DNA from 2 places in the Pseudomonas sp. TE6288 genome. Region 2 is predicted to be linked to the other one. Evidence: riboswitches for the same ligand, from Rfam matches in the RefSeq annotation. Region 2 holds a riboswitch; the other holds the start of a gene.

Region 1 (3,632 bases), on a different contig from region 2:
GGCCTTCCACGGGGTGACGAACAACGCCCCGGCCTTGAGCTGGCTGGCGTAGGCGATCGCCTTGGCCTGGATGGCGCTTTCCTGCAGCGCCGACGCCAGGTCGAGACGGGCAATGCGTGGCCAGCGCTGGCTGGTGTGCAGGTGGATCGATTCCTCGGCGCTGCTGATGGCCAGGTCGCCACGGGCTTCGCGTTCGCCTTCGTCGCGCTGCTTCTTGCTCGTGTACTGCTGCAGCGCCACCAGCTCGGCCTGCCAGGCGGCGGCTGCGAGCAGCCCGGCATTGGCGGCTGCACCGTGCCAGTAAGGGGCTTCGTTGTCGCCCTGGAACTGGTTGAAGCGGTCGATGCAGTCGACCCAGCGTTCCAGGGCCGAGCGTAGGAATTCCAGGCGCGGGTTATTGATGATCAGGCCTTGCATGCTGCGCTCCTTGTATTTGTGATCGAGGTCAGCCGAAATGGTGGCTATGTGATATCACTGCTTTCAGTGTGGCACAAGCTGGCGGATCGGCCATTGATCCAGGCCAGATCGGTCCTCGTTCGATTGACGCTCCCGGTGCAACCCTCTAACCTTCGCGGCGTGTTTCAGGTGCCCGGCGAACCGAGGTTCGGCAGGGTGAAACTGGGAAGCCGGTGGGCGCCAGCAGGCGCGAATCCGGCGCTGCCCCCGCAACGGTAGGTGAGTAGAAGGCGGCGCATGGCCACTGGGTACAGGTATCCGGGAAGGCGCGTCGTCCGGGCATGGCCCGCTCACGAGCCCGGAGACCGGCCTGTCACTGCCAACGGCATCACGGAGGGTGATGTGCGGTGCGATGTGGCCTGGGGCCACGGCCCCTGCGCGTTCTCCGTCTGCCCGCCTTTTCCCTGTCGCCAACCGGCGACAGCCTGCGGAGACCCCTGATGAGCGAATCCACCGAACGCGACGAACGTCACCTGGCGCGCATGCTGCGCAAGAAGGCGATCATCGACGAGCGCATCGCCAATTCCCCCAACGAATGCGGCCTGCTGCTGGTACTGACCGGCAATGGCAAGGGCAAGAGCAGCTCGGCTTTCGGCATGCTCGCCCGGGCCCTGGGCCATGGCATGCAGTGCGGCGTGGTGCAGTTCATCAAGGGCCGCAACAGCACCGGTGAAGAGCTGTTCTTCCGCCGCTTCCCCGAGCAGGTGCGCTATCACGTGATGGGCGAGGGCTTCACCTGGGAGACCCAGGACCGCCAGCGCGACATCGCCGCTGCCGAAGCGGCCTGGGCGGTATCGCGCCAGTTGCTGCAGGATCCGTCGATCCAGTTCGTGGTGCTCGATGAGCTGAACATCGCCCTCAAGCATGGCTACCTCGACCTCGACCAGGTGCTATCGGACATCCAGGCCCGCCCACCGATGCAGCATGTGATCGTCACCGGCCGCGCGGCCAAGCCCGAAATGATCGAACTGGCCGACACCGTCACCGAGATGGGCATGCTCAAGCACGCCTTCCAGGCCGGTATCCGCGCACAGAAGGGCGTCGAGCTGTGAGTGACTCGCGCCAATGCCCTGCCGTGCTGATCGCTGCCCCGGCCTCGGGCCAGGGCAAGACCACGGTCACCGCCGCCCTGGCCCGCCTGCACCGCAACCTCGGGCGCAAGGTGCGGGTGTTCAAGTGCGGGCCTGACTTTCTCGACCCGATGATCCTCGAGCGCGCCAGCGGTGCGCCGGTCTACCAGCTGGACTTGTGGATGATCGGTGCCGAGGAGAGTCGTCGCCTGCTGTGGGAAGCAGCGGGCGAGGCCGACCTGATCCTGATCGAAGGCGTGATGGGGCTGTTCGACGGCACGCCGTCGAGCGCCGACCTGGCCCGCCATTTCGGCGTGCCGGTGCTGGCGGTGATCGATGGCACGGCCATGGCCCAGACCTTCGGCGCCCTGGCCCTGGGCCTGGCGCGCTACCAGCCCGACCTGCCGTTCGCCGGAGTGCTGGCCAACCGGGTTGGCAGCCTGCGCCATGCGCAGTTGCTCGAAGGCAGTCTCACCGAAGGCCTGCGCTGGTACGGCGGCTTGTCCCGCGAGCGTGGCATCGAGCTGCCCAGCCGCCACCTGGGCCTGGTCCAGGCCAGTGAACTCAACGACCTGGACGCGCGCCTGGATGCCGCCGCCGAAGCGCTCGGTGCCAGCTGCGATGCCGCATTGCCGCCACCGGTCGGTTTTGCCCGGCCTGAGCCGCTGGGCGTAACCACGCCGCTTGCCGGGGTGCGCATCGGGGTGGCCCACGACGAAGCCTTCGCCTTCACCTATGGCGCTAACCTGGACCTGCTGCGCAGCCTCGGCGCGCAGCTCGAATTCTTCTCGCCGTTGCATGATCGGGAGTTGCCTGATGTAGACAGCCTGTACCTGCCAGGCGGCTACCCGGAGTTGCACCATCAGGCCCTGGCCGCCAACGCTCCCATGCTGGGGGCGATCCGTGGCCATCACGCCGAGGGCAAGCCGCTGCTGGCCGAATGTGGCGGCATGCTCTACCTGCTCGACGCACTGACCGATGTGGCCGGTGTGCGTGCATCGCTGGCAGGCCTGCTGCCGGGCGAGGCAACCATGCAGAAGCGCCTGGCGGCCCTGGCCCTGCAGGCCGTCGAGTTGCCCGAAGGCACCCTGCGCGGCCACACCTATCACCATTCGCTGACCAGCACCGAGCTGGAACCGATTGCCCGTGGCCTGAGCCCCAATGGCGGACGCGGCAACGAGGCGGTCTACCGCCTGGGGCGGCTGACCGCTTCCTACGTGCATTTCTATTTTCCGTCCAACCCCGATGCGGCGGCGGCGCTGTTGCGACCATGAGCGAACACGCGTACAGCGCCGTTGAGCGCGCGGCGATCTACCGGGCCATCGGCGAGCGCCGCGACATGCGCCATTTTGCCGGCGGCGAGGTGGCGCCCGAGTTGCTGGGGCGTCTGCTGGCCGCCGCTCACCAGGCCCCCAGCGTGGGCCTGATGCAGCCCTGGCGCTTCATTCGTATCAGCCAGCGTGAGTTGCGCGAACGTATCCAGGCTTTGGTGGAGGAGGAGCGGGTGCGCACCGCCGAAGCCCTGGGCGAACGCTCCGATGAGTTCATGAAGCTCAAGGTCGAAGGCATCAACGACTGCGCCGAGGTGCTGGTGGCAGCGCTGATGGACAAGCGCGAGGCGCATGTCTTCGGCCGCCGCACCCTGCCGGAGATGGACCTGGCTTCGCTGGCCTGCGCCATCCAGAACCTGTGGCTGGCGGCGCGGGCCGAAGGGCTGGGCATGGGCTGGGTGTCGCTGTTCGAACCCCGGGCCCTGGCCGAGCTGCTCGGTATGCCCGCAGGCGCAAAGCCCATGGCGGTGCTGTGCCTGGGGCCGGTGACCGAATTCTACCCGGCGCCGATGCTGGTGCTCGAAGACTGGGCCGAGCAACGGCCGTTGAGTGACATGCTGTACGAGAACCATTGGGGAGAATGCCCATGAGCGTGGCCTTGCTGACCGTGGCCGGCGTGGCCTTGGATGCACTGCTGGGTGAGCCGCGGCGGCGCCATCCGCTGGTGGGCTTCGGCAACCTTGCCGCGCGCCTGGAGCAGCGCTTCAACGCCGGTGGCCGGGGCTGGCGCAGCCACGGTGTCACGGCCTGGTTCCTGGCGGTGGTGCCGCTGACC
Region 2 (3,632 bases):
AGCGGGTGCCCACGCCCTGGATCAGCAGGCGCATCGGCTTGCCGGGAATGGCGGCGAAGCCCTTGGCGCGCAGGATGCCGAACTCGGTAACCAGTTGCGTCAAGGCATCGAGCAGCAGGCTTTCGTCAGCCTCGGGCAGGTCGATGGAGATCGAGTCGAAGGCGTCGTGGTCATGGTCGTCATGGTCATCGCCGTCGTGATGGCTGTCGTGGTGGGTGCGGCGGCCGTCGATATGCGCCTCGGACTCGGCGCCCACGCCCAGCAGCACCTCCAGTGGCAGGCGGCCGCTGCTGGCCTCGATCACCTTGACCGCCGGCGGCAGTTCCTCGGCCACTTCGGCACGGACCTTGGCCAGGCCCTCGGCATCGATCAGGTCGGCCTTGTTCAGTACCACCAGGTCGGCGCTGGCCAGTTGGTCGGCGAACAGTTCGTGCAGCGGCGACTCATGGTCGAGATTAGGGTCGAGCTTGCGCTGGGCATCGACCTGGTCCGGGTAGGCGGCAAAGGTACCGGCGGCCACGGCCGGGCTGTCGACCACGGTGATCACCGCGTCGACCGTGCAGGCGTTGCGGATTTCCGGCCACTGGAAGGCCTGTACCAGCGGCTTGGGCAAGGCCAGGCCGCTGGTTTCGATAAGGATATGGTCGAGGTCGCCGCGGCGCGCCACCAGCTCGCGCATCACCGGGAAGAACTCCTCCTGCACGGTGCAGCACAGGCAGCCATTGGCCAACTCGTAGACGCGGCCATTGGCCTCTTCCTCGGAGCAGCCGATGCTGCATTGCTTGAGGATCTCGCCATCGATGCCCAGCTCGCCGAACTCGTTGACGATCACCGCGATGCGGCGGCCCTGGGCGTTGTCGAGCATATGGCGCAGCAAGGTGGTCTTGCCCGAGCCGAGGAAGCCGGTAACGATGGTGACGGGGAGCTTGGCCAGTGTTTTCATGTCGCGATGCCCTTGGCAGCAATGGCGCGGGCATGCAGGACGACAGCCACGGCCCGTGTCGGCCTGGCTGTTTCGCCACCGGATCACCCCGCCCGGTTGAAAGTCGAAAACGTTGCGAGGCAGGTCTCCTGGCTTGCACCGCCGGCCATCAAAGCCGGTGGGATGGCGCCTTCCCGCGCGTGCGCAGTGGCTGTGCCGAACCCTTCAGTGCCTACAGTTGCGGGGGCAGCCGCGGCTTGTACCGCGTTCCCGTCTTAGCCCGGGCCAGCGCCCGGGAACCTCGAACCGGCAAGGCTACGCAGTGCCTGCCTGGCGGTCAACCGCCGCGGCGATTGACGCAGGCCCGGCCCCGTGATTTGCTAGCGCATTGCGTTCAGGTGCCCCCAACGGGGGTGAAACGGGAAACCGGTGCGTCGCGCCTCCTTGAAGAGGGCGACAAGGCCGGTGCTGCCCCCGCAACGGTAAGCGAGAGAAGCGTCCAGACCACTGTGCCCATCGTGCGGCATGGGAAGGTGGCGCTTGATCGATGGAGCCCCGCTCCACCTCGCCAGCCCGGAGACCGGCCTGACATGCTTGCAGAACACCCCGCGGTGGGCGGGCGCTGTCGTATCACCTGGGCCAGCCGTGCCCGGGGGCGTCGCGCCTGCCCGTTGCCACAACAAAAGCAGCAGAGGAACGCGTCATGCCCATCACCCACGCCAAACCCAGTATCGCCACCCCCGTCAGTCTCAGCCAGCGCCTGATCGTCGCGGTCGGCGCCAGCCTGCTGGGCCTGTGCCTGGTGTACTTCGCCGGTTTCTCGCACATCGAGGCGGTGCACAACGCCGCCCACGACACCCGCCACAGCGCCGCCTTCCCTTGCCACTGAGTACACCCGCATGATCACGCGCATCGCCCGTACCGCGGGTTTCAGCGGCCTGCTCGCCGCCCTGCTGCTGACCCTCCTGCAAAGCTTCTGGGTCGCCCCGTTGATTCTCCAGGCGGAAACCTATGAAACCGCCGCCCCCGCCGCTGAACATCATGAACATGGCGAGGCCGCCGCGCCTCATGAGCACAGCGCCGAGGCCTGGGCACCCGAAGATGGCTGGCAGCGTATCCTGTCCACCACCGGCGGCAACCTGGTGGTCGCCGTCGGCTTCGCCCTGATCCTCGCCGCCCTGTACAGCCTGCGCGCCCCAGGCCGGGTGGCCACTGGTGCGCTTTGGGGCCTGGCGGGCTTCGCCGTGTTCTGCCTGGCGCCGACCCTGGGCCTGCCACCGGAACTGCCTGGCACCGCCGCCGCCGACCTTGGCCAGCGCCAGACCTGGTGGATCGGCACCGCCGCCGCCACCGCCGCCGGCCTCGCGCTACTGGTGTTCGCCCAGCACTGGCTGTTCAAGGTGCTCGGCGTCGCCCTGCTGGTGATCCCGCACCTGATCGGCGCGCCACAGCCAGCGGTTCATGAAAGCCTGGCCCCCGAGGCGCTGGAGACCCAGTTCAAGATCGCTTCGTGGCTGACCAACGCCGCGTTCTGGGTGGCCCTGGGCCTGCTCAGCGCCTGGTTGTTCCGCCGCTCCAGCCAGCACTGATGGGCGACCTTGCTCCCCAGCCGGCGTTGTATGCCGGCTTTGGTTGCCGCCGTGGCTGCCCGGTCGAAACGCTCGCGGTGCTGCTGCGCCAGACCCTGACCAACCACGCCCTGCCCCTGTCGGCGCTGAAGGCAATCGCCAGCATCGAACCCAAGGCGCGCGAGCCCGGCCTGCTGGCACTGGCCGAGCGGCTCGGGTTGCCGTTCATCTGCTTCGACAGCAGCCACTTGTCGACCTACGAAGCGCTGCTCAGTCAGCGCTCGACAACGGTGTACGCCCAGACCGGCTGCTGGGGCGTCGCCGAAAGCGCAGCCCTGGCCCTGGCCGGCCGTACCGGCGTTGCGCCGCGCCTGCATGTGCCAAGGCAAAGGCTCGGCGGCGCTACCCTGGCCCTGGCCATCGGCGGATAATCCGCCTCTTTACCTGCAAGGAACCTCCATGACGGTCTATTTCATCGGTGCCGGCCCCGGCGATCCCGAGCTGATCACGGTCAAGGGCCAGCGCCTTGTCCGACAGTGCCCGGTAATCATCTACGCAGGCTCGCTGGTACCTGCTGCAGTGCTCGAGGGGCATCAGGCGCACACCGTCATCAACAGCGCCGAGCTGCACCTGGAGCAGATCATCGAGGCCATGCGCCAGGCCCATGCCAACGGCCAGGACGTGGCCCGCGTGCACAGCGGCGACCCTAGCCTGTACGGCGCCATCGGCGAACAGATCCGCCACCTGCGTGAGTCGGGCATCGATTACCAGATCATCCCCGGAGTCACCGCCACTGCCGCCAGCGCCGCGCTGCTGGGTTGCGAGCTGACACTGCCGGACGTGGCGCAGACGGTGATCCTCACCCGCTACGGCGACAACTCGCCGATGCCCGCCGGTGAACAGCTGGCCGATCTGGCCCGCCATGGCAGCACCCTGGCCATCCACCTGGGTGTACGCCACCTGCCGCGTATCGTCGAGCAACTGCTGCCCCACTATGGCGCCGACTGCCCCATTGCCGTGGTCCATCGTGCCACCTGGCCAGACCAGGATTGGGTCAAGGGCACCCTGGCGGACATCGTCGAGCGCCTGGCAGCCAAGGGCTTCCGGCGTACCGCGCTGATCCTCGTCGGTCATGTCCTGGG

What was found. Region 2 has a riboswitch for cobalamin ahead of ACVWY1_RS19090 (CbtB domain-containing protein). Riboswitches for the same ligand answer to the same signal wherever they lie in the genome.
Region 1: another riboswitch for cobalamin. It lies ahead of cobO (cob(I)yrinic acid a,c-diamide adenosyltransferase); the one in region 2 lies ahead of ACVWY1_RS19090 (CbtB domain-containing protein).

Annotation. Positions count from the first base shown of each region.
Region 1 covers NZ_JBSSEW010000019.1:102,854-106,485, reverse strand. The annotation lists gene ACVWY1_RS20395 (hypothetical protein) at 1-417, opposite strand, end outside; cobalamin riboswitch at 567-784, shown strand; gene cobO (cob(I)yrinic acid a,c-diamide adenosyltransferase) at 897-1,508, shown strand; gene ACVWY1_RS20385 (cobyrinate a,c-diamide synthase) at 1,505-2,800, shown strand; gene bluB (5,6-dimethylbenzimidazole synthase) at 2,797-3,447, shown strand; gene cbiB (adenosylcobinamide-phosphate synthase CbiB) at 3,444-3,632, shown strand, end outside.
Region 2 covers NZ_JBSSEW010000017.1:100,961-104,592, reverse strand. The annotation lists gene cobW (cobalamin biosynthesis protein CobW) at 1-943, opposite strand, end outside; cobalamin riboswitch at 1,045-1,241, opposite strand; cobalamin riboswitch at 1,303-1,525, shown strand; gene ACVWY1_RS19090 (CbtB domain-containing protein) at 1,626-1,811, shown strand; gene ACVWY1_RS19085 (CbtA family protein) at 1,822-2,511, shown strand; gene ACVWY1_RS19080 (cobalamin biosynthesis protein) at 2,511-2,921, shown strand; gene cobM (precorrin-4 C(11)-methyltransferase) at 2,950-3,632, shown strand, end outside.